DNA from 4 places in the Nonomuraea sp. NPDC054003 genome. Region 1 is predicted to be linked to each of the others. Evidence: riboswitches for the same ligand, from Rfam matches in the RefSeq annotation. Region 1 holds a riboswitch; each other region holds the start of a gene.
The links. A riboswitch is a leader RNA that binds a small molecule or an ion and turns the genes downstream of it on or off. The one in region 1 is predicted to bind cyclic di-AMP.
Positions count from the first base shown of each region.

Region 2: another riboswitch for cyclic di-AMP. It lies ahead of ACZ6YG_RS05035 (C40 family peptidase); the one in region 1 lies ahead of ACZ6YG_RS26015 (C40 family peptidase).
Region 3: another riboswitch for cyclic di-AMP. It lies ahead of ACZ6YG_RS07080 (CHAP domain-containing protein); the one in region 1 lies ahead of ACZ6YG_RS26015 (C40 family peptidase).
Region 4: another riboswitch for cyclic di-AMP. It lies ahead of ACZ6YG_RS14695 (glycoside hydrolase family 25 protein); the one in region 1 lies ahead of ACZ6YG_RS26015 (C40 family peptidase).

Region 1 is NZ_JBVJKR010000010.1:71,021-76,744, reverse strand. Features, by position in the region: gene ACZ6YG_RS26025 (RDD family protein) at 1-1,188, opposite strand, end outside; gene ACZ6YG_RS26020 (amino-acid N-acetyltransferase) at 1,286-1,843, opposite strand; cyclic di-AMP (ydaO/yuaA leader) riboswitch at 2,130-2,284, shown strand; gene ACZ6YG_RS26015 (C40 family peptidase) at 2,291-3,334, shown strand; gene ACZ6YG_RS26010 (LuxR C-terminal-related transcriptional regulator) at 3,338-3,550, opposite strand; gene ACZ6YG_RS26005 (cytochrome P450) at 3,740-4,939, shown strand; gene lysX (bifunctional lysylphosphatidylglycerol synthetase/lysine--tRNA ligase LysX) at 4,964-5,724, opposite strand, start outside.
Region 2 is NZ_JBVJKR010000002.1:181,739-187,462, forward strand. Features, by position in the region: gene ACZ6YG_RS05030 (C40 family peptidase) at 1-964, shown strand, start outside; cyclic di-AMP (ydaO/yuaA leader) riboswitch at 1,275-1,441, shown strand; gene ACZ6YG_RS05035 (C40 family peptidase) at 1,503-2,051, shown strand; gene ACZ6YG_RS05040 (hypothetical protein) at 2,136-2,957, shown strand; gene ACZ6YG_RS05045 (M48 family metallopeptidase) at 2,969-4,303, shown strand; gene ACZ6YG_RS05050 (glycosyltransferase family 4 protein) at 4,300-5,385, shown strand; gene ACZ6YG_RS05055 (carbohydrate ABC transporter permease) at 5,387-5,724, opposite strand, start outside.
Region 3 is NZ_JBVJKR010000002.1:617,366-623,089, forward strand. Features, by position in the region: gene ACZ6YG_RS07070 (RNA polymerase sigma factor) at 1-830, opposite strand, end outside; gene ACZ6YG_RS07075 (YciI family protein) at 1,023-1,454, opposite strand; gene ACZ6YG_RS07080 (CHAP domain-containing protein) at 1,548-2,246, opposite strand; cyclic di-AMP (ydaO/yuaA leader) riboswitch at 2,260-2,397, opposite strand; gene ACZ6YG_RS07085 (Gfo/Idh/MocA family protein) at 2,512-3,468, opposite strand; gene ACZ6YG_RS07090 (aldo/keto reductase) at 3,517-4,332, opposite strand; gene ACZ6YG_RS07095 (hypothetical protein) at 4,430-5,383, shown strand; gene ACZ6YG_RS07100 (DUF6716 putative glycosyltransferase) at 5,386-5,724, shown strand, end outside.
Region 4 is NZ_JBVJKR010000005.1:200,204-205,927, forward strand. Features, by position in the region: gene ACZ6YG_RS14670 (family 20 glycosylhydrolase) at 1-942, shown strand, start outside; gene ACZ6YG_RS14675 (class I SAM-dependent methyltransferase) at 932-1,432, opposite strand; gene ACZ6YG_RS14680 (cupin domain-containing protein) at 1,548-1,928, shown strand; gene ACZ6YG_RS14685 (MerR family transcriptional regulator) at 1,925-2,302, opposite strand; gene ACZ6YG_RS14690 (hypothetical protein) at 2,374-2,751, shown strand; gene ACZ6YG_RS14695 (glycoside hydrolase family 25 protein) at 2,795-3,565, opposite strand; cyclic di-AMP (ydaO/yuaA leader) riboswitch at 3,577-3,710, opposite strand; gene ACZ6YG_RS14700 (bifunctional polysaccharide deacetylase/glycosyltransferase family 2 protein) at 3,934-5,724, opposite strand, start outside.

The DNA.
Region 1 (5,724 bases):
GTTGCCCGGCAGGCCGCCGGGCGGCATGGCGCCGCCCACGGGGACGACCTTGATCCCCATCACCATCTTGCCGACCGTCTGACCGTTCATCTTGGTCATGAAGTAGTCGTAGGCGACGTAGAGGCCGACCAGCAGGATCCACTGGATGAGACCGATCAGGAACGAGCTGAAGAAGCCCGTCGTGACACCCGTCACCGAGTTGTAGCTGGCCACGAAGAAGATGCCCAGCACCAGCGAGATGAGGAAATAGACGACGCCGAAGATGCAGCCGTCGATGAGACGGGCCACCAGCCGCTGCCACCACTCCGCCAGCGGCGCGGGGGCACCCGGAGGCTGCACGCCGACCGGCTGGCCGTAGCCCGGCTGCCCGTAGGCGGGCTGACCGTACTGCTGGCCGTACTGGGGCTGCTGACCGTAGCCGGGCTGGCCGTACTGCTGCTGGCCATACTGCGCCTGCTGACCGTAGCCGGGCTGGCCGTACTGCTGCCCTGACTGCGGCTGCTGACCGTAACCCTGCTGGCCGTAGGCCTGCTGACCGTAGCCGGACTGGGAATCGGGCTGCTGGCCGTAACCGGACTGGGAGGGGGCCTGCTGACCGTAGCCCTGCTGACCGTAGCCCTGCTGACCGTAAGCCTGCTGACCCGAGGAGGGCTGCTGGCCGTAGCCCTGCTGACCCGAGGAGGGCTGCTGGCCGTAGCCCTGCTGACCCGAGGAGGGCTGCTGGCCGTACTGGGGCTGACCGTACTGGGGCTGCTGGCCGTAGTCGGGTTGCGAGGGAGCCTGCTGGCCGTACTGGGGCTGCTGGCCGTAGTCAGGCTGGGAAGGGGCCTGCTGGCCGTACTGGGGCTGGCCGTAGTCGGGTTGCGAGGGAGCCTGCTGACCGTACTGAGGCTGCTGACCGTAACCCTGCTGGCCGTAGTCGGGCTGCTGGCCGTACTGGGGCTGGCCGTAGCCCGGCTGGGACGCGCCCTGCTGGCCGTAGCCCTGCTGACCCGGCTGACCGTACTGCTGCTGCTGCCCGTACGGGGGCTGCTGGCCGTACTGGCCCTGGCCGTAGGGGTCGTCGGCCCTGTAGCCCACGACCGTCGCGTCGGGATCCTCCCCATGGGGGTGTCCCGGGTTGTGCCCGTATCCCGGATGATTCTCGCTGGATTCATCCTGCGGATACGGCGGCTGTCCGGTGCTCACCGTGTCACCTCGCTTCGCGTGCGCATGTGGCACGTGTCAGGGCACATGCCTGTCCTGGACAACGTATCGACATGGGTATCAACAATCACCTTTTCTGTCAGTCAAGATCCGCATCACCCGAGGTCAGGTGGAGCAACATCCGTGTGTTCCCCAGGGTGTTGGGCTTGACGTGTTCCAGGTCCAGGAACTCGGCCACGCCCTCGTCGTACGAGGCCAGGAGTTCGGCGTAGACCTCGGGCGAGACCGGGGTGCCTTTGATCACCCGGAATCCGTGTCTCGCGAAGAAGTCGACCTCGAAAGTGAGGCAGAAAACACGCTGCAGGCCGAGTTCTTTGGCCGTGTCGATGAGGGCCGTGACGATGCGGTGGCCGATGGCCAGCCCGCGCGCCTCCGGGTGGACCGCCACGGTGCGGATCTCCGCCAGGTCCTCCCAGAGGACGTGCAGCGCCCCGCAGCCGACGACCTTGCCGTCGCGCTCGGCGACCCAGAACTCCTGCACGTCCTCGTACAGGGTGACCGTGGCCTTCTCCAGCAGCCGGGGGCCGGGGCCTCCATAGGTGTCGACCAGGAATTTGATGGCCTTGACGTCCGGCGTCCGGGCACGCCGGACCAGGACCTGCGTGTCGGGAAGGGGACGTTCGGCGACCTGCTCCATGACCCTCCAGCCTACAGTTTGTGATTACGGCTCACCCCTAACCCCGGACTTGCGCCCATCTTGTAACGTCTCGTGGCTGTACGAGCACCTGTGGCGTTGGAGGTTTCCTACCGTTCCATGCCTGGTCCAAGCAGGCACAAAGAGGACATGAAGTCTTTGCCGTACCGTGCTTTACGAGACCACCTTGTGACCCCCCGGTTGTGAAATCTCTACAGAGTCTGTAGTTCCGGTTGAGCAGGAACCCTCGGTGCATTAGTGTCCAGCGTCGATGTCCCCGCGCATGTGGCGCGGAGACGCGCCCAATCCCCGCAAGGGGAGCCGGGGACCCGCCGGCGGCGTTCGAGCGGCGCCGCCAGGGGTGAGTCCGAGCACCTCGCTCGGTAGGGCCGGTCCGAGCCCGAACCCGTCAGCTAACCCGGTCGGCGCGCTACGGAAGGAGCTCGATTGGTGAAGCGCACGCGCGACCGCAGGGGGAGTTCCGCGGGCGAGCGCGCCCGCCCTCCGGAACGGGCCGGCTACGGCCGCAGGCTGGGCATCGTGGCCGCCACCCTCGCCGCGCTGCTCGTCGCCGCTCCCGCGGGGACCGTCGCCGCCGACCCCAAGCCCTCGCTCAAGGAGCTCTCCGAGCAGGTCGAGGAGATGCACCTGGAGATCGAGACCCTCACCGAGCAGTACAACGGGCAGCGCGAGAAGCTCAAGACGGCCAAGAAGGCCGTGGAGAACGCCAAGAAGAGGCTCGCCGCCAGCGAGGCCGACCTGGCCACGAAGAAGACCAGGGCGTCGCAGCTGGTCGAGGCCGAATACATGTCGGGCGGCCTCAGCCGGGTGCTCGCCTTCACCACCGGCGGCGACCCCGAGAGCTACCTCGACCGCGCGGCCACCACCTACGCCCTGCGGCAGCAGCAGAGCGAGGAGGTCCTCAAGCTGACCAAGGCGATGGACGCGGCCGAGCGGGCCAGGACCGGCGCCCAGACCCGCATCGACGAGGTCAACAAGATCGTCAAGGACCTCGGCGCCAAGCGCGACCGGATCTCCAAGCTCGTCACCAAGGTCGAGAGCCGGTTGTTCCAGCGCGCGCTCGGCGAGGCCGGCCGCCCCGGCACCAGGGCCGTCAAGGTGACCCTGCCCATCCCCGGCGACGGCAAGGCGGCCCAGGCCGCCCGCTGGGCCCTCACCCAGCAGCTCAAGCCGTACGTCTGGGGCGCGGAAGGCCCCAACGGCTACGACTGCTCGGGGCTGGTCATGGCCGCCTACCAGCGCGTCGGCATCTCGCTGCCGCACTACACCGGCGACCAGTGGACCGCGGGCAGGCACATCGCGCGCGAGGAGCTGCGCCCCGGCGACCTGGTCTTCTTCTACAGCGACCTGCACCACGTGGGCATCTACCTCGGCGGCGGCATGATGGTGCACGCGCCGCGCACGGGCGACGTCGTACGCATCGCCTCACTCGACCGGCGCCCCTACGCCGGAGCGGTGCGCATCGCCGACTGACGGCTAGATCAGCTGGCGGCGCGCGGCCCAGGCCACGGCTTCGATGGCCGTGGCCACCCCGATCCGGTCGCAGATGCCCCTCAGTCTTCGGCGCACCGTGCGGCCGCTGCAATCAAGGCGCCTCCCCACTCGGTCTACTGTGACGCCCTTGGCCAGCTCCGCCAGCAACGCCAGATCTGCATGGCTCAGTTCAACATTTTCACTGAGCACATCCATCGGGAGCCCTCCCCCCCAACAGCACTACTCGGTGACGTCCTGGCACGAGCGAAAGGCTGCTCGCCCCGACTACGTAAACGCATCCGGCAAAGGCCGTCAAGCGTAAGATCTGCCCTACTTGACCATAGCCATTGACATGATCCGTCCTACGTGAAGTACTCGGCGTATGTCGGCACATTTCCAAGCGCAATGATCGATCACAAGGACTCTGACAGCGCGCCGCCGTCCACGCTGAGCCCCAGCGACATGCTGGGTTTCGATCCGTACGATTATGCGTTCCTGCGCGAGCCGTATTCCCGATACCGGAAGCTGCGCGAGAGCGGGCCGCTCTTCCGGACGCGCGGCGGGCTGCTCGTCGCCACCTCCCACGAGCTCTGCTCGGCCCTGTTGCGCGACCCTCGTTTCGGTCACGGCCCCACCCCCGCGCCCGCCGGGCCGGACGAACCGGTCCGTTCGTTCCTCATGATGGACCCGCCGGACCACACCCGGATGCGCGGACTCGTCAGCAAGGCCTTCACGCCCGGCATGGTGCGGCGGCTGCGCCCGCGCATCGAGACGATCACCGCCGACCTGATCGCCGCGCTGCCCGACGAGGCCGACCTGGTCCGCGACTTCGCCTACCCGCTGCCCGTCATGGTGATCAGCGAGATGCTGGGCGTGCCGGCGGAGGACCACGAGCGCTTCCGCGGCTGGAGCGAGACCCTGGCGCGCAGCCTCGACCCGATCGTCACCGACGAGCTGACCGAGCGCTCACAACGCCACCGGCGCGAGTTCCACGACTACTTCCAGGGTCTCATCGCGCTGCGGCGGGAACGGCCGGCCGACGACCTGCTCAGCGCGCTCGTCCAGGTCGAGGAGCTGACCGAGCGCGAGCTGCTGGCCACGTGCGTGCTGCTGCTGGTGGCCGGTCACGAGACGACCGTCAACCTCATCGCCAACGGCGTGCTCAACCTGGTCAGGCACGGCGTGCTGGGGCGGGCGGCCGAGCGGCCCAGGGAGGTCGTGGAGGAGGTCCTCAGGTATGACCCGCCGGTCCAGCTCACGGCCCGTGTCGCGCTGGAGGACGCCGAGCTGGGCGGCGTCCGGGTGCCGGCGGGCACGTCGACGCTGGCGCTGGTCGGCGCGGCCAACCGCGACCCGGCGGCCTTCCCCGACCCGGACCGGTTCGACGTGGGGCGGGCGCCTGGCAGGCATCTGGCGTTCGGTCTGGGGGTGCACTTCTGCCTGGGTGCGCCGCTGGCCCGGCTGGAAGGCGAGGTGGCGCTGGCCGCGCTGGCCGGGGCCGCGCCGGGGCTGGAGCTGGCCGACGCGGATCCGCCGTACAAGGAGAACCTGGTGCTGCGCGGCCTGGCCCGGCTGCCCGTCAGGCTCAACCGCCCGCGCCTGTAGCGCGGGCGGGCTGGCTCGGCGCGGTCAGCGGGTGGGCTTGACCAGGGGGAAGAGAATGGTCTCGCGGATGTTGCGGCCCGTGAAGGCCATGATCATCCGGTCGATGCCGGCGCCCATGCCGCCCGTCGGGGGCATGCCGTACTCCAGGGCCTGCAGGAAGTCCTCGTCGAGCTGCATGGCCTCCAGGTCGCCGCCGGCGGCGAGCAGGGACTGCTCCTCCAGGCGGCGGCGCTGGTCGATCGGGTCGATGAGCTCGGAGTAGGCGGTGCCGAGCTCGGTGCCGAACCCGATGAGGTCCCACTTCTCGGTCAGCAGCGGGTTGTCGCGGTGGACGCGGGCCAGCGGGGACGTCTCCAGCGGATAGTCCATGACGAACGTGGGCTGGACGAGGGTGTGTTCGACCAGCTCCTCGAACAGCTCCTGGACCAGTTTGCCCTGGCCCCACTTCGGGTCCCAGTGCACGTCGTGCTTGTCGGCCAGGCCGCGGACGCGCTCCAGCGGGGTCTCGGTGGTGACCTCCTCGCCCACCGCGGCGGACACCAGGTCGTAGAGCTTGGCCCGCGGCCACTCGGGCAGCCCGAGGTCGACCTCGACGCCGTCGTGGACGACCACGGTGGTGTCGAGCGCGGCGACCACGGCCTTCTGGTACATGCGCTGGGTGAGGTCGGCCATGTCGTGGTAGTCGAGGTAGGTGCCGTAGGCCTCGACCATGGTGAACTCGGGGTTGTGGGTGGAGTCGGCGCCTTCGTTGCGGAAGTTGCGGTTGACCTCGAAGACCTTCTCGA
Region 2 (5,724 bases), on a different contig from region 1:
CCGGGCGCCACTGGCCGCGGGTCTCGTGATCGGGCTGATCACTCTCCCCACGGGAGGAGTGGCCGCCGACCCGCAACCGACGATCAGTCAGGCCAAGGCCAAGCTCGAGAAGCTCAACGACAAGGCCGACAAGGTCGTCGATCGCTACAACACGGCGACGGAGAACTACAAGGCCGCCAAGAAGCGCTACGACAAGCTCAACGCCGGCTACAAGCGCAAGCTCGCCACCGTCGCCGAGCTGCGCCAGCAGGTCGTCACGATGGCCGTCGACGGCTACAAGATGGGCCGCGACCTGACCTCGATGCCGACCATGGTGACCGCCGAGAACCCGGGTGACCTGCTCTACCAGATGGCGCTGACGGAGCGGCTGACCGCCGACCGCGCCGGCAGGCTGGCCGCCTTCGACCGGGAGAACCGCGGGCTCAAGACCGAGCGTGACAAGGCCCAGGAGGCTCTGGGCGAGGCCGACGAGGAGCGCGACAAGGTCAAGAAGGAGCGCTCCGAGATCGAGAAGCTGATCGCCCAGCAGAAGAAGCTGCTCGACCGCCTCGGCGCCTACCGCGTCGGCGACCCGAACAGCACCGGCGTCAAGTACACCGGCCCCGCCTCGGGGAGCGCGGCGGCGGTGCTCAACTTCGCCTACGCGCAGATCGGCAAGCCCTACCAGTTCGGCGGCACCGGGCCCGGCGGCTGGGACTGCTCCGGCCTGACGCAGGCCTCGTGGCGCGCGGCCGGCGTCTCCCTGCCGCGGACGACGTGGCAGCAGTGGGCCTGGGGCGCGAGCCGGAGGGTGTCGCTGGACGCCCTGGAGCCCGGTGACCTCATCTTCAGCGAGGGGCTGGGCCACGTGAGCATCTATGCGGGAAACGGCAAGATCGTGCACGCGCCGCAGACCGGTGACGTGGTCAAGGTCGTCCCGCTCTCCGCGTACGGGCGCCGGCTCGTCGGCGCGGTACGCCCGTGAGCCGCTGAAACGTCTGTGACTGATGTGACAGAAGGGCTCTGACACATCGTCAGGGCGGCAAGTGTGAGTATGGTCACATCTGGGTAACGGGACTGGCTTGCCAGCAGGGATCCGCGGGTCTGACAGCGGGCTTGTCAGATCGTCATGTGCTTACCGTGCCTTTGCCAGCCCATGACTTCAGGCGTAGGTTCTGGCGTCGCGGCGGACACTCCATGCCCGCCGCCGGCCATCGCCGCCGCGCCGCCGGCGCCGCGACGTGGACGAACAAGAATCCGCCGGTCACCGCCGCATCTCCGGGAACCTTCACCCGGGTGGTGGCCTGCCGAATCCGTGCAGCCAGGAGGCACGGAGCCGGGGAACCATAGATCCCGTCATTTCAGGGCGGGATCAGGGGTGAATCGGCGCGGCGACGCGCCGTAGGGCGACTTCCAGGCCCGAATCCGTCAGCTAACCCGGTAGGCGTTCGTGGAAGACTCAAGGAGCAATCCTGTCTACCTCCCCTAAGAACCCCCGTCTGTCTCGCCTTGCCGTCAGTGGCGTGGCGCTCAGCATGACCGTGACGGCCGGAGGGCTGGCCCTCCACGTCCCGGCGGCGCAGGCGGACACGGTGATCGCCCCGGCCGGAGCTTCGGTGACGACGGTCGAGGCCGTCAAGACCACTGCTTCCAAGAAGGCGACTTCGAAGAAGGTCCTGTCCAAGAAGCAGGCGAAGGCGGCCCGCCAGAAGGTGAAGGCCCACAAGGCCGTCGCGGTGGCCAAGAAGCAGATCGGTGACCCGTACCGCTACGGGGCCACCGGGCCGCACGCCTTCGACTGCTCAGGTCTCGTCCAGTTCGCCTGGCGGAAGGCCGGGGTCAAGATCCCGCGCGTGACGAACAGCCAGTTCGCGGGCATCAGGAAGAAGGTCTCCTACAAGAACCTGAAGCCGGGTGACCTGATGTTCTTCCGCGGGCTCGGCCACGTGGGCATGTACATCGGCAAGGGCAAGATGGTGCACTCGCCGAGCTCGGGCAAGACGGTGCGCGTCGAGAAGCTGAACGGATGGCGCAAGTCGTCGTTCGCCGGCGCGGTACGCCCCGGTCTGTGACCGATCGCGAAGGCCCCGCCCCTGACTGGGGGCGGGGCCTTCGTGATGCGTGGGACGGGCGTCCCGCCGCTAGCATCGGACAGCATGTCCGGGATCGTAGGCCGTCGAGCGGTGGTGACGGGGCTGGTCCTCGCCGTGGCCGCGGCCGGCGGGGCGGCGCCGGAGTCGTGGTCCGCCGGGGTGCCCGACGAGCTGGCCGGGGTGCGGGAGCTGTGGCGGGGCGAGCTGGGCGTCGCGCGCGGCGAGCGGGCGCTGGTCGCCGGGCAGCGGGCCGATCCCGGGCTGCTGGCCGATCTGGCGCGGCGGGCCGACGCGGCGGGGCGACGGGTGTCGGGCGTGCTGGGCCGGCCCGTGCGCCCGCTGGTGCTGGTGCCCGCGTCAGGAGAGCAGGCCGCGCGGCTGGCCGGCGTCGCCGACGTGCGCGGGCTGGCGGCGGTGGCCGACGGGCGGCGGGTGATCGTGGTGCCCGAGGGTTTCGCGCGGCTCAACCCGACCGGCAGGGACGTGGTGCTCGCCCATGAGCTCACGCACGTCGCCGCTGGCACCGACGGGCTGCCCGGCTGGCTGTACGAGGGATTCGCCGACTACGTGGCCTATCGGGACGCGGGGCTGGCGGTCACCGTGGCGGCGGCCGAACTGGCGGCCGAGGTGCGGGCGGGGCGGCTGCCGGACGAGCTGCCCAGGGCCGGTGACTTCGGCTCCCGGGGGGACGCGCTGGCGCGGGCGTACCAGGAGGCGTGGCTGGCGTGTCGGTTCCTGGCCGAGAGCGCGGGCGAGGGGACTCTGGTGAGGCTCTACCGTGATGCCCAGAGTGTCGGCACCGACCGGGCACTCGCCGCGCGGGGGCTCACGCTCGGCGGCCTGACCCGGGGGTGGCGCGCGTACGTGCGGGACCAGCTGGGGTGAGAGGACGCGAAGTGGACGACGGCCACGACAGGAACGGCGCCGCTGGCGAGCGGACCGAGACCCGATCCGGGACGCCGGGGCCGCAGGACGGTGGGGTGGGTCGGAGGGGGCGGCGGCAGGCTGGGGTGGCCGGGGTCGTGCTGGGGGCCGGGATCCTCGTGGTGGTGGGGCTGACGACGCCGTGGCAGGCGCTGCCGGGGGCGCCGGAGGTGGCCGCCGACCCGGCCGCGGACTTCACCGCCGGGCAGATCGCCCGCGCGCAGGCGTTCGACGCGGCCACCGGCGTGCCCGGCTACCTGTCGCTCGGCCTGACGCTGGTGTTCGCGGGACTGCTCGTCGCCACCCCGCTGGGCGCCAGAATCCTCGGGGTGCTGCGCGGGCCGTGGTGGGTGCGGGTCCTGCTGGGGGTGCTCGTGCTCACGGTCGTCGAGGAGGCGCTGCGCTGGCCGCTCGGCATCTGGTTCGAGACCGTGCTGCGCGACTACGGCCTCTCCACGCAGGACTGGGCGTCCTGGACGGGCGACCGGCTCAAGAGCATCGCCATCAACACGGCTCTGCTGGGTGTGATGGTCGTGGCGGTGGTGGCGCTGGCCCGGCGGTTCAGGCGCTGGTGGATCCCCGCCGCGGCAGGGGCGTTCGCGCTCACCGTGGCGGCCTCCTTCGTCTACCCGGTGGTGTTCGAGCCGGTGTTCAACGACTTCAGGTCCATGCCCGAAGGCCCGCTGCGGACGAACCTGCTGGCGATGGCCGAGCGCGACGGGGTGCCGGTGGAGGACGTGCTGGTGGCCGACGCCTCCCGCCGCACCACCGCGCTGAACGCCTACGTGTCCGGGTTCGGCGCCACCCGCCGCATCGTGGTCTACGACAACCTGCTCAAGGCCCCGCAGCCCGAGGTCGAGCTGGTGGTGGCGCACGAGCTGGGCCACGCGGGGGAGAACGACGTGCTCTACGGCACGCTCGTCGGCGCGCTGGGCGCGGCGCTCGGCGCGATCCTGCTGTTCCTGGTCTTCGGGCCGGTACGCCGGCGCGCCGGGGTCACGTCGATCGCCGACTGGCGCGCGGCGGGCGCGATCCTGGGGTTGATGACGCTGGCGACGTTCCTGTCCGGCCCCGCGCAGAACTTCGTCAGCCGCCACATCGAGGCCAGGGCCGACGCCCACGCCCTGAACCTGACGCGGGATCCGGTCACGTTCGCCGCGATGCAAAAACGCCTGGCAACAGCCAATATTTCCGACTTGTCGCCCGATGCAGTGGAATATGTGCTCTATGCCTCCCATCCCACGGCACCGGAACGGATCGCGATGGCCCGCTCCTGGGCGAAGCTGAACGGCGTCCCCGGCCCGTGACCCGAGTCGTCTTCGTCACCAACGACTTCCCGCCCCGCCCGGGCGGCATCCAGTCGTTCGTGCACGGCCTGGCCCAGCGCACCCCGGGCGCGGTCGTCTACGCCCCCGCCTGGCGCGGGTGCGCCGAGTTCGACCGCCGTCAGCCGTACCCCGTCGTCCGTCACCCCGGGCGGCTCATGCTGCCCGTCCCGTCCGTCGCCCGTACGGCGGCCGAGCTGGTGGCCGGGCACGGCGCGGACACCGTCGTGTTCGGCGCGGCGGCGCCGCTCGGCCTGCTCGCGCCGCGCCTGCGCGCGGCGGGCGCGCGGCGCGTGGTGATGCTCACCCACGGCCACGAGGCGTCGTGGGCGAGCGCGCCCGGCTTCCGCGCGGTGCTGCGCCGCATCGGCGCGCACGCCGACGTGGTCACCTACCTGGGCGAGTACACGCGCGCGCGGCTGGCCCGGGCCATCCCGCAGGACAAGCTGGTACGGCTCGCGCCCGGCGTCGACACCGGCTTGTTCCACCCGGGTGCGGCCAAGGCGGAGCTGGGGCTGGCGGGCAGGCCGGTGGTGGCGTGCGTGTCCAGGCTGGTGCCGCGCAAGGGCCAGGACCGGCTCATCAGGGCCTGGCCGGAGGTGCTCGGCGCGGTGCCCGACGCCGTGCTGCTCCTGGTCGGCGGCGGGCCGCACCGCCGCGCGCTGGAGAAGCTGGCCGGCGGGCACCCGTCGATCGTCTTCACCGGCACCGTCCCGGCCGCCGACCTGCCCGGCTACTACGCCGCCGCCGACGTCTTCGCCATGCCGTGCCGTACCCGATGGGGCGGGATCGACGTGGAGGGGCTCGGCATCGTGTTCCTGGAGGCGGCCGCGACCGGCCTGCCGGTCGTGGCCGGCCGCTCGGGCGGCGCGCCCGAGGCCGTACGCGACGGCGAGACCGGCCTCGTCGTCGACGGCGCGGACCCGGCCCCCGCGGCCCGCGCCGTCGTCGAGCTGCTGACCCGTCCCGAGCAGGCGCGGAAGATGGGCGAGACGGGCCGCGACTGGGTCGTCGGCGAGTGGTCCTGGGACCGGGTCGCCGCCCGCTTCCACGCCCTGCTCTGAGTCATCCCTTCGTCGAGCCGAGCGTCAGCCCGGCCACGAAATGCTTGTGCAGCAGCTGGAACACGATCAGCGTCGGCAGCGCCACCAGCACCGATCCGGCGGCCAGCAGGTTGTAGTCGGTGAAGAACTGGCCGCGCAGGTTGTTCAGCGCCGAGGTGACGGGCAGCTTGTCGCCCGACACCATGAGCACCAGCGCCCACAGGAAGTCGTTGTACATCCAGGTGAACTGCAGCGTGCCCAGCGCCGCCAGCACGGGCCTGCACAGCGGCAGCGTCAGCGTCCAGTAGCGGCGCCACAGGCTCGCCCCGTCGACCAGCGCCGCCTCGGAGATCTCCTCGG
Region 3 (5,724 bases), on a different contig from region 1:
AGGCCGCGGCGGATGAGCAGCCGGTCCCACCGGGCGCGGTTCTGCTCCAGCAGCAGGATCGGCTCGCCGGACGGGCCCAGCCTGGCGGCCGAGCGGGACGCCTGGATCTCCATGAGCGCCACCAGGCCGAACACCTCGGGCTCCTTCGGCATCAGCCCGGCCAGCACCCGGCCCAGGCGCAGCGCGTCCTCGCAGAGGCCGGGCCGCATCCAGTCGTCGCCGGCGGTGGCCGAGTAGCCCTCGTTGAAGATCAGGTAGATGACCTCCAGCACGGACGACAGCCGTCCGGCCAGCTCCTCGCCCGCGGGGACCTCGAACGGCACCTTCCGCGTGGCCAGGGTCCGCTTCGCGCGGACGATCCGCTGCGCCACCGTCGGCTCGGGCGTCAGGAACGCGCGCGCGATCTCGTCGGTGGACAGGCCGCCCAGCACCCGCAGCGTCAGCGCGACCCGGGCCTCGGTGGACAGCACCGGATGGCACGCGGTGAACACCAGCCGCAGCAGGTCGTCCTCGATCTCCTCGGGGCCGGGCGGCTCCTGCCCGGGGTCGTCCTCCAGGGCGCGGCCGATCTCGGCGAGCTTGCGCTCGTAGCGTTCCCTGCGGCGGATCAGGTCGACGCCCCGGCGCTTGGCCACGGTCATCAGCCAGGCGCCCGGATTGCGTGGCACGCCCTCGCGGGGCCACTGCTCCAGCGCCGCGACCAGCGCGTCCTGTGCCAGCTCCTCGGCCAGGCCGACGTCGCGCACCAGCCGGGCCAGCCCGGCGATCAGCCGCGCCGCCTCGATCCGCCACACGGCCTCGATGGCCCCATGCGTCTCCGAAGCTGTCACGGGCCCATCGTATGGTCACCCCGTCCGGGACATGCCCGGCACTCACCTCAGCGCGGGAAGCGAGAAACGCTTTCAACAAGGAGCGGCGTCCCGGGCATGTGTGCCGGGCTCCTGGCTGAAGCGGTGATGGTCGTCCACGGCGGGCGTGGGTGGCGCGTTTCCGGCAGGCGTGCGGGGGGTCGCCCTGGGCCGTCAGGCGTCCGGGGGGTTGGTCTCCAGGGACTCGCGGAGGGCTTTGTCGCGCTCGGCGGTCTCCGGGGTGAGGGAGGTCTCCGGCATGTCGGCCGCGTCGAAGACCTCCCAGAGCTCCAGGCCGACCCCTTCGCCGCCCTCGGGGACGGGGACGCGCAGGGCCCATTCGACGGCCTCTTCGCGGGACTTGACCTGGATCAGCCAGAAGCCGGCGATGATCTCCTTGGTCTCCGCGAAGGGCCCGTCGATGACCTTGGGCTTGCCGGGGCCGTAGGCGATGCGGGCGGCGCGGGAGCTGGGGGCCAGCCCTTCCGCCGCCAGCAGGACACCGGCCTTGGCCAGCGACTCGTTGTAGGCCATCATGTCGTCGACGAGTTGCCGGCTCGGCATGACGCCCGCCTCCGTCTCGGCGCTGCCCTTTCCGATGATCATGAACTTCACGGTGCTTCTCCTTCGAATCCCGGTCTCGCCGACGCGTCGAACGAGCGGCGCCCGCATCGACACCTCAGGGATTCTTCCGGACAATCAGGCGGCGTACTCGGGGTAGCCGTAGCCGACGACCTGAGACTTGGGACGGATGCGCTCCTCGACGAGCCCGTTGCCGGTGTTGCCCTCGATCGTGGAGATCGTCCCGTCGCGGTTGTCCTTGACCACGAAGCCGACGTGCTGGATGGAGCCGAGGCTCTTGCTGCCGTTCCAGGCGAAGAAGACCACGGCGCCCGGCTTGGCCAGGGTGCCCCAGCGGCCGTTGTTCTGGAACCACCGCGCGTGCGTCACCGTGTAGGCGTCCCAGCCCACCTGCGCGCGGGCGCCGGTCTGCTCGCCGACCCAGGAGACGAACATCGCGCACCAGGGGGCGTTCAGGTAGGCGGCGGGGTGGCCGCCGTCACGGGCGATGGTCTCCTGGGCGCGCTGCGAGTTCGCGTACCACTCCTGGAACTTCGTGCCGCCACCCCGCGCGTTCTCCCTGATGCCGATCTGCTCCCTGGCCAGGGCGAGCACCTGGGCCGCGGTGACGTCGATCTTGTCCTTCTCGGCGGGCTTCGCCTCCTGGGAGGCGGTCTGGCCGGTCTCCGCCTGGGCCGTCAGCGAGAGATCGTCTCCGTTGACGGGGTCGGCGTGGGCGGGGAGGGCGGAGCCCATGAAGCAGGCGACGAAGGTGGCGCCGAGGGCGGCGCGGACGTAATGCGGTTGGGTGGCACGGGGGAGGCGATGCATGACCATCGAGGGGATGTACTCCTTGCTTCCATGCCGCTTACCGGGTTAGCTGACGGGTTCGGGCGTGGAAGCTGCCCTACGGCGCGCGAGGCGCCGATTCACCCCGGAAGAAGTGGGTCCCCGGTTCCGCGCAAGGCGGATTCAGCGGTCGCAGGACGATCCTGCGATACGACGGTGTTCTCGGACACGACCGGACAAATCGGACGTATGCCGTGAATGCGGAGTAAAGTAACGCATCTGGCAAGAAACTGGCAAGTCTTCAAAGCCGCGGCTAGCGGATCTGCGCCCGCGCCTCCGCCAGAACCCGCATGATGGCAAGGCTCTCGTCAAGCGGCATGATCGCGCTCTCGGTACGACCCCGCGCCAGGCAGTCGCGGACCTCGCGCAGCTCGCCCGCGTACCCGTTGTCCGCCGGATCGTCGAGCACGTGCTCCTCCGGCTCCATCCCCGGCCCGCTGAGCACGACCCGCCGCGGAGCCCAGAACGGGGCGTCGATGTCGGCCCGCATCCCGGTGCCGACGACGGTGGCGTCGTTGGAGTAGGCGCCGAGCAGCGAGCACTCCACCAGCGCCCGCCTGCCGCCCGGATAGCTCATCAGCCCGCCCGCCTCGGCGTCGACGCCGCCCGGGGACAGCGACCCGGTGAGGTGCGTGCTCTCCGGCGTCCCGAGGAACAACTGGGCCAGCCCCATGGGGTAGATTCCCAGGTCGAGCAGGGCGCCGCCGCCCAGCTCCGGCGCCCAGAGCCGGTGCGCGGGATCGTACGGGTGCGCGAAGCCGAACGAGGCGCGCACCGAGCGGATCTCGCCGAAACGCCCGTCGCCGGCGAGCATGCGGATCAGCGGGTTGAACCGCATCCACATCGCTTCCATCAGGAAGACCCCGGCCTCGCGGGCCAGCCGGACCATCCGCTCGGCGTCGGCCGTGGTGGCGGCGAGCGGCTTCTCGCACAGCACGGCCTTGCCCGCCGCGATGGCCGCCTCGGCCACCTCCAGGTGCTGGGCGTGCGGGGTGGCGACGTAGACGGCGTCCACGGCCGGATCGGCGCACAGCTCGGCGTAGGAGCCGTGGGCGGACTCGGCGCCCAGCGTCGCGGCCAGCGCCTTGGCCCGGCCCAGGTCGCGGGAGCCGACCGCGGCCACCCTCATCCCCGGCTCGGCGGCGATGACGGCGCCCACTGTCCTGGCGATGCCGCCGGTCGCCGCGATGCCCCACGATAAGTCACGCACGCGGAAGATCGTACAGATTCATCCGCGAAAGCGATATGTGAGGCGAATTCACCCGCTGGTCTCGGGGTCGAGCCCCAGGCGGCGGCCGGCGTTCATCGCCCCGATCGCGGCCATGTCCTCGCGGTCCAGGATGAAGTCGAACACGTCGATGTTCTCCTTGATCCGCGACGGGGTGACCGACTTCGGGATCACCACGTTGCCGATCTGGATGTGCCAGCGCAGCACGATCTGCGCGGGCGTGCGGTTGTGCTTGTCCGACAGCACCGCCAGCGCCGGGTCCTCCAGCAGGCCCCGGCCGGAGCCGAGCGGGCTCCACGCCTCGGTGAGGATCCCGTTCTTGTCGTGGAACTCGCGCATCTCGTGCTGCTGGAAGTACGGGTGCAGCTCGATCTGGTTGATGCAGGGGACGATGTCGGTCTCGTCCATGAGCCGGGTGAGCGTGCCGACCGTGAAGTTGGACACGCCGATGGCCCTGGCCCGGCCGTCCCGGTAGATCTTCTCCAGGCCACGCCAGGCCTGGACGTACTTGTTCTGCTTCGGCGCCGGCCAGTGGATCAGGTAGAGGTCGACGTGGTCGAGGCCGAGCCTGGCCAGGCTCTCGTCGAAGGCCCGCTCCACCCGGTCGTGGTCGGAGTTCCACAGCTTGGTGGTGACGAAGAGCTTCTCGCGCGGGATGCCGGAGGCGCGCACGGCCCGGCCGACGCCCTCCTCGTTGCGGTAGAGCGTGGCCGTGTCGATGTGGCGGTAGCCGGCCTCGAGCGCGGTCAGCACGGCCCGCTCCGCCTCGTCGTCGGTCACCTTCCAGACGCCGAGGCCGAGTTGCGGGATCTCGACACCGTCTCTGTAAAGCCGTAGCGAGTTCATACTTCCCATTGTTCACGTCTCGTTCCGCACGGCTTAAGCCGCCCGGGCTAGCTTGAAGCGGTCGTGAACGGGCCATCACCTGGCTGGGAGAGCAAACGTGGTCAAACAGGCGTCGGCCTGGGTGGAATCCCCGCTCCAGATGCTGTGCGCCGTCGAGGCCCATCACGCGGGGCTGCTCGGCCCGGCCACCATCGTGGTGCCGCGGGCGCGGCTGCGCGCCCTCAAGGCGACCGGGCGCGAGCTGCGCGGCCTCGACCTGCCCGCCGGGCTGGAGCTGGCCGAGCCGAGCGAGCGCATGCCGCGCCGGCCGGCCGCCGTCGGCGACGCCTTCTCCGGCCGGGTGCAGCTGCGCTGGCTCGCCGCCTTCCCCGGCAGGGTCGTCGTGGTGGACGACGGCATGGCCACGATCCGGCTGCTGGAACTGCTCGCCGCGAAACCGTACCGGCCGCTGCTGCGGGCCCGCGCCCAGCCGGGCGCGCTGCGCGCGGCGCTCGGGCTGGCCGCCGCGATCAGGCTGCGCGCGGGCGGGGTCACGGTCTTCACCGCGCTGCCCGTCCCGCCTCACCTGGCGGAGGCGGTTCGCCGGGCGGGCGTCGACCTGGTACGGCACGAGTTCGCATGGCTGCGCGGCCAGCCGCCCAGCGAGCCGGGGCCCGCCGAGCGGACGGTCGTGCTCGGCACCTCGCTGGTGCGCAACGGGCTGGTGCACCGCGAGCGCTACCTGCGCTGGCTGACCGACCTGGCGGCCGAGGAGCCGCTCGCGTACTACCCGCACCGGCGGGAGGACCCGGTCGACGTCGCGGTCATCCGCGAGCGGCCCGGCATCACCGTGCACGACGCCGGCGCGCCCGCCGAGCTGACGCTGCGCGGCCTCGACCCGGGCCAGCGGGTGGTCAGCCTGCCGTCGACCGCGATCTCCTCGCTGCGGGTGCTGCTCGGCCCGCGCGGAGTGGCGGTGGAGCCGGTGGACGTGCCCGACGACTGGTGGACGAGCAGGGCGGCCCCCGCGCTGCGCTCGCATCTGACAGGAGTGACAGGAGTGACCGGTTGAGAGTGCTGGCGGTGGCCGACTCCGACTCGTACCTGAAGTGGGCGGCCTGCCTGCTCCAGGACCTGCCGGACGGCTGTGACACCGAACTGGTGGTGGTGCGCACCCCGATCGCGCCGTCGGCCGAGCAGATCGCCGCCGCCGTGGGGGACCGGCCCGCGCCGCCGGTGCTGAGCGCCCGCGCGCTGCGCCGCCTGGCGGAACGGTCCAGGCCTGACGTGATCCTGGTGTCCTGCACGGGTCCGGTCGTGGACGTGCTGGTGTCCGGCGTGCTGGACGGGCTGCGCCCGCGGCCGGTGTTCGCCACCGGGCTGCCCGGCATCTCGGTGCCCGCGACGGAGAAG
Region 4 (5,724 bases), on a different contig from region 1:
GTGCTCACCGAGATCGCCGCCATGACCCCGGGCCCCTACCTGCACATCGGCGGCGACGAGGCGTTCTCGACCAGCCACGCGGACTACGTCAAGATGGTCGACGCCTTCACCGGCAACGTGCGCGCCCTCGGCAAGACCGTCGTGGGCTGGAACGAGTACGCCGGCACCGCGCTGCCGCGGGACAACGCGGTGGTGCAGTTCTGGAACGGCAACCGGAACGCCGTGGCCGCCGCCGTGAACGACCGCGGCGCCCAGGTCGTGCTCTCCCCGGCCGCGCACGCGTACGTGCCGCAGAAGCAGGATTCGCGCCAGCCCGAGGGCGGCACCTGGGCGTGCGGCGGGCCGTGCGGCCTGGACCGCCACTACAACTGGGACCCCGGCACGTACATCCCCGGCATCCAGGAGAGCAGCGTGCTCGGCGTGGAGTCGGCGGTGTGGGGCGAGTTCATCCGCCGCGTCGAGCAGGCGCAGTACTACGCCTACCCGCGCCTGATCGCCACCGCCGAGGTCGGCTGGACACCCCAGGACCAGCGGGACTACGCCGACTTCAAGAACCGCCTGGCGAAGATGGGCGGCAGGCTGACCGTGCAGGGCACGAACTTCTTCCCGACCGCCGACGTGCCTTGGCGGCTGGAGATCCTCGGCGGATCGGTGAGCACCCGCACCGGCCGGCCCACCGGCGCCTCCTGGACCCTCACCGCGCCCGGCCACACCGCCGCCGGCCTGGAGGCGGCCGTCACCTGGAGCGACGGCGTCCAGGAGCCCGTGACCCCGGCCACCACCAGGGAGGGAAGCATCCCCGGCATGCGGATCAACGCCGCCTTCACCGTGACCTCGGCCAGGACCTTCAGCCGGCCCGGCACCTACACCGGCACGCTGACGGTCCGCACGCCGGGCGGCGCGCCCGTCACGGGGGACCTGACGGTCACCGTCACGGGGTGAGCTCACCCTTCAGGCACAGCAGGAGACCGCGCGTCAGGGTGGTGGACGTGAAGCCGGACCCGGCGAGCGCGGCCTGGACCTTGACCGCGATCTCCTGCGCCTTGGCGGCGCCCGGCGGCTCGTAGAACAGGTGGAGCGAGCCGCCGGGCGCGAGCGCGTGCTTGACCGCCGCCAGCTCGGCGGCGGGGGAGCGGGTCCAGAAGACGTTCACGTTGACGGCGAACACCTTGTCGTACGGGCCGCCGGGCAGCCCGCCGCCGTCGAGCTCGGCCTGCTCGATCACCGCGGCGCCCGCCTCGACGTGGCGGGCGTTGCGCTCGCGTGCGGCCTCGACCGCCGTCGCCGACCGGTCGATCGCGGTGACGGAGGCGGAGCGCTCGCAGAGCAGTCCGACGGCGACGCCGCGGCCGCAGCCGATCTCCAGAACCCGCTCGCCCGGCCGCGTCTCCAGGGTCTCGACGGCCCACAGCAGCCTCTCCGGCACCTTCATGACGGCGAAACTAGCACCGCGCCCGGTGTCCACCTGCCGGACATTACGTTTATGTCAGCTTTTGTCCTGGCAAGAGTCATACGCCAGCTTGAACCGCGAGACACAGGAGCCGACCGTGCACCATTTCGCGATCGCCACCGTCGCCGAAGAGAGCACCGACTTCCGCCGGGTCCTGTGGACCGGGGAGAAGGTCCAGGTCGTCACCATGACCATCCCGCCGGGCGGTGAGATCGGCGAGGAGGTGCACGAGGACACCGACCAGATCCTCACCTTCGTCTCCGGGACCGGAGAGGCCCGTGTCGGCGGTGAGGTCCGTCCGGTGAAGGCGGGCGACCTGGTCGCCGTCCCGGCGGGCACCCCGCACAACTTCGTCAACACCGGCGCCGCACCGCTCGTGCTCCACACGGCGTACGGGCCGCCCGAGCACGCCGACGGCACCGTGCACAAGACCAAGGAGGAGGCCGACCTGGCCGAGGCCGGCGAGGGCTCGCGCTAGAAGGACAGGCCGGTCGGGAAGCGGCAGTCGCCGGAACGGCAGTCGGCGAGGCTCCGGGCGGCGAGGTCGCGGGCCCGGGCCAGCTCGGCGATCCTGGCGTCGATGCGCTCCACCACCGCTTCCAGCCGCCACCGCTCGCTCGCGCAGGTCGCGCCGCCCGCGTCGTGGGAGCGCAGGGCGCCGGCCACCTCGTCCAGCGTGAAACCCAGCTCCTGCAGGGCCTTGGCGGCGCGGATCCTGGACACCGCCGACGCGTCGAACACCCGGTAGCCCGACGGTCTGCGCCCCGCCGCCGGCAGCACGCCGCGGCGCTCGTAGAAGCGGACCGTGTCCACGCTGACCCCGGCCTCGCGGGCCACCTCGCCGATCTTCACACCGCTCTCCTCTTGACTCTGGACCTAGGTCCAGACTCTACGCTCCGGAAGTGACGGAAGGAGAGCACATCATGGACACCCCACCGATCGTCTGCGACATGACCACCGCCCGCGACACCCCCGAGGAACGGCTGGCCGAGTACCGGCGGCTGTTCGGCGAGGCGCTCACCGGACGCGAGCGGACCGCCGGGGGCATCCGGTTCCGGTTCCGCGCCGGTGACGGGGTCGAGGAGTGGGTACGGGATCTCGCCGCGCGGGAGAAGGCGTGCTGCGCGTTCTTCGCCTTCGAGGTCACGGCGCCGGGTGACGAGGTGATCTGGGACGCCGCCGCACCCGATGACGCGGGGCCGATCCTGGAGGAGTTCTACCTGCTGCCGGAGACGGCGGTGGGCCCGGCCGAGCTGCTGCGGCGCATGGAGGAGCGTGGGCTCAGGATCCACCAGGGCTGAGACGACTGTGACGCCTCCCTCGCGGGAGGCGTCACAGAGCGGGTCAGGCCGGACGGCCCAGGCTGCGGAGCTGGTCGGGGGTCAGGGCCGAGACGTTGTGGTCGATGGGCTTGTCGGAGTACTGGTGGATGGTCCACGACTTCCAGTCCGCCGGCGGGGTGATCTCGCCCTTGGGCTTGCTGTAGTGGGCCACCCAGAGCGGGTACTCCGACAGTCCCGCGCCGTAGGTGTCGGCGAAGTGCCAGCCGCTGTAGAACAGCGGCGTGACGCCGGTCTTGGCCTTGACGTGCGACAGCCAGGCCTTGGCCCAGGCGTTCACCTCGGAGACGGACCTGCCGTTGGTCGTCTCCAGGTCCAGCACCAGCAGGTCGCCGGGCTTGGCGGGCTGGGAGTTCACCACCGAGAGGAAGTGCTCGGCCTCGGCGATCGGGTTGTTGCGCGGGTGCGCGTAGTGGTAAGCGCCGCGCACGATGCCCTTCTTGTCCAGCTCCTGCCAGTGCCGGGCGAAGGTCTTGTCGGTGAAGCCGGTGCCCTCGGTGGCCTTGATGATGCCGAACTCGGCCGGGCTGGCCTCCCAGTCGTGGTCGGGCTGGTAGTTCGACACGTCCTGCCCGTACGTGAGCTGGGCCGCCTGCTGTTGGGCGATGGCCGGGTTCGGCTCGACGGGGGCGGCGGCGCCGCCGGTGGCGGCGATGGCGGTGCCGGTCACGCTGGCGACGGCGGTGGTCCCCGCCAGCAGCGCGCCGGCGAAGGCGTACTTGAGACGGTTGCTGGGACGGTACTTCAGCGCAGCGGCAAGCTGAGGCTTGGGCATGAGGAAATGACTCCTTGCTTCCATGCCGCCTACCGGGTTAGCTGACGGGTTCGGAGTTGGAAGTCCCCTACGGACGCTGGCGTCCGATTCACCCCAGGAAGTGGGTCCCCGGCTCCGCGAGACGCGGATTCGGCGGCCGTGCGCTGCCCTGGCGTGAGGGGGACACCGTCAGGACAGCGCACGGTCCGGTCAATCGATGCGGCAACAGAGTTGGGGTATCACCGCGAATACGCAAAAGGTATATATGCAGACAAAAATATTGCAAGTATGACATATCCGGTTTGGCGGTTCGGGCCCGGGGTACAGCCCCCGAAACCCCTTGTACGTAAGGGAATCCGGCCTCCGGGTAAAATCTCCCGGCGGTGCCGTCACGGCGCCGCGAAAGTGCCCTGCCTGCGCACCGTGTGCCAGCGCAGCCGCACCCCGAGCAGCGCGGTCGCCACCGACTGGAACACCACCAGATACATCAGCTGCCGGTACACCAGCTGCTGCAGCGGCAGCACCCACAGCGCCGACACCCGCTCCCGGTCCAGCCGCAGCGCGTACCAGCCCGCCGCGGCCTGCACCACCACGAACCCGGCCCACACCGCCACCGCCGGCAACGGGTCGCCGACCGCCGTGTGGTAGACGGCCATCAGGTCCACCACCGGCGCCAGCAGCGGCAGCAGCACGTGGAACAGCGCCAGGTAACCCAGGCAGCGGCGGCCGAACGGACCCGGCTCGGCCAGCGCGCGGCGGTGCTTCCACATCGCCTGCATCGTGCCGTAGCACCAGCGGTAGCGCTGCCGCCACAGCTGCCCCAGGGTCGCGGGCGCCTCCGTCCACGCCAGCGCCCGCTCCTCGTACACCACCCGCCAGCCCGCCCGGCACAGCGCCATCGTCAGGTCGGTGTCCTCGGCCAGCGTGTCGGTGCTCACCCCGCCGAGCCCGACCAGCGCGCCGCGCCGGAACGCGCCGATCGCCCCCGGCACCGTCGGCATGCAGTCGAGCAGCTCGAACGCGCGCCGGTCCAGGTTGAAGCCGATCACGTACTCGACGTGCTGCCAGCGGCCGATGAGCCCGCGCCGGTTGCCGACCTTGGTGTTGCCGCTCACCGCGCCCACGCGGGGGTCGGCGAGCCGGCGCACGAGATGCCCGATCGTGTCCGGCTCGAACACCGTGTCACCGTCGACCATGACGAGGAACTCGTGGCGCGCGTGCCGGATGCCGGTGTTCAGCGCGGCGGCCTTGCCGGCGTTGTCCTGCCTGATCACCCGTACTCCCGGCAGCCGCGGCCCGGCGGCGGCCTCGGCGGTGCGGTCGGTGGAACCGTCGTCCACCACCAGCACCTCCACCGGCCCGGGGTACGCGGTCGCGACGAGCGAGCGCACGGTCGCGGCGATCCCCGCCTCTTCGTTGTACGCGGGCACGATCACGCTCACCCCCGGCGGGCGTTCCCAGGTCAGGGCCGGTCCCGGACCCCGGGAGCGCCGGGCGTGCACCCGGGCCAGCACCACCAGGAGCAGCAGCCGGGCCAGCGTCAGCACGCCGGTGGCGAAAAGCACCCACCACAGCGCGTCCGTGAACGCGTTCGCCGCGCGCTGCGCCAGGCCGAGCGCGGCGCCGGCGATCCGCTCCGGCTGCGCGGCCGGCCGGTGCGCCGACGGCATGCCGAGCGCGGAGGTCAGCGTCTCGGCGCGGTAGCCGGCCCGGTCCAGCCGGTCGAGCAGGCGGCCGACGGCCTCGACCGTCTGGGCGCGGTCGCCGCCGGAGTCGTGCATCATCACCACCGCCCCGCGCCCGCCCCGCGGGAACGCGGCCCTGGCGATACCGGCCGCGCCCGGCCTGCTCCAGTCCTCGGTGTCGAGGTCGGCCAGCGCGATCAGGTAGCCCTCGCGGCCGAGCATCGCCAGGGTGTCCCACTGCTCGCCGGTGATGGCGTCAGGGGTCGAGGAGTACGGGGGGCGGGCCAGCATCGTGTGCAGCCCCGTCGCCCCGGCCAGCGCCTTCTGGGTGAGGTTCAGCTCCAGCTCGGCCCGCCAGGCGGGGACGGCGGACAGGTCGGGATGGGTGTAGGTGTGGTTGCCGATCTCGTGTCCCTCGGCGACGATCCGGCGGGTCAGCTCCGGATGGGCGGCGATCTTCGAGCCGACCGTGAAGAACGTCGCCTTCGCCCCGTG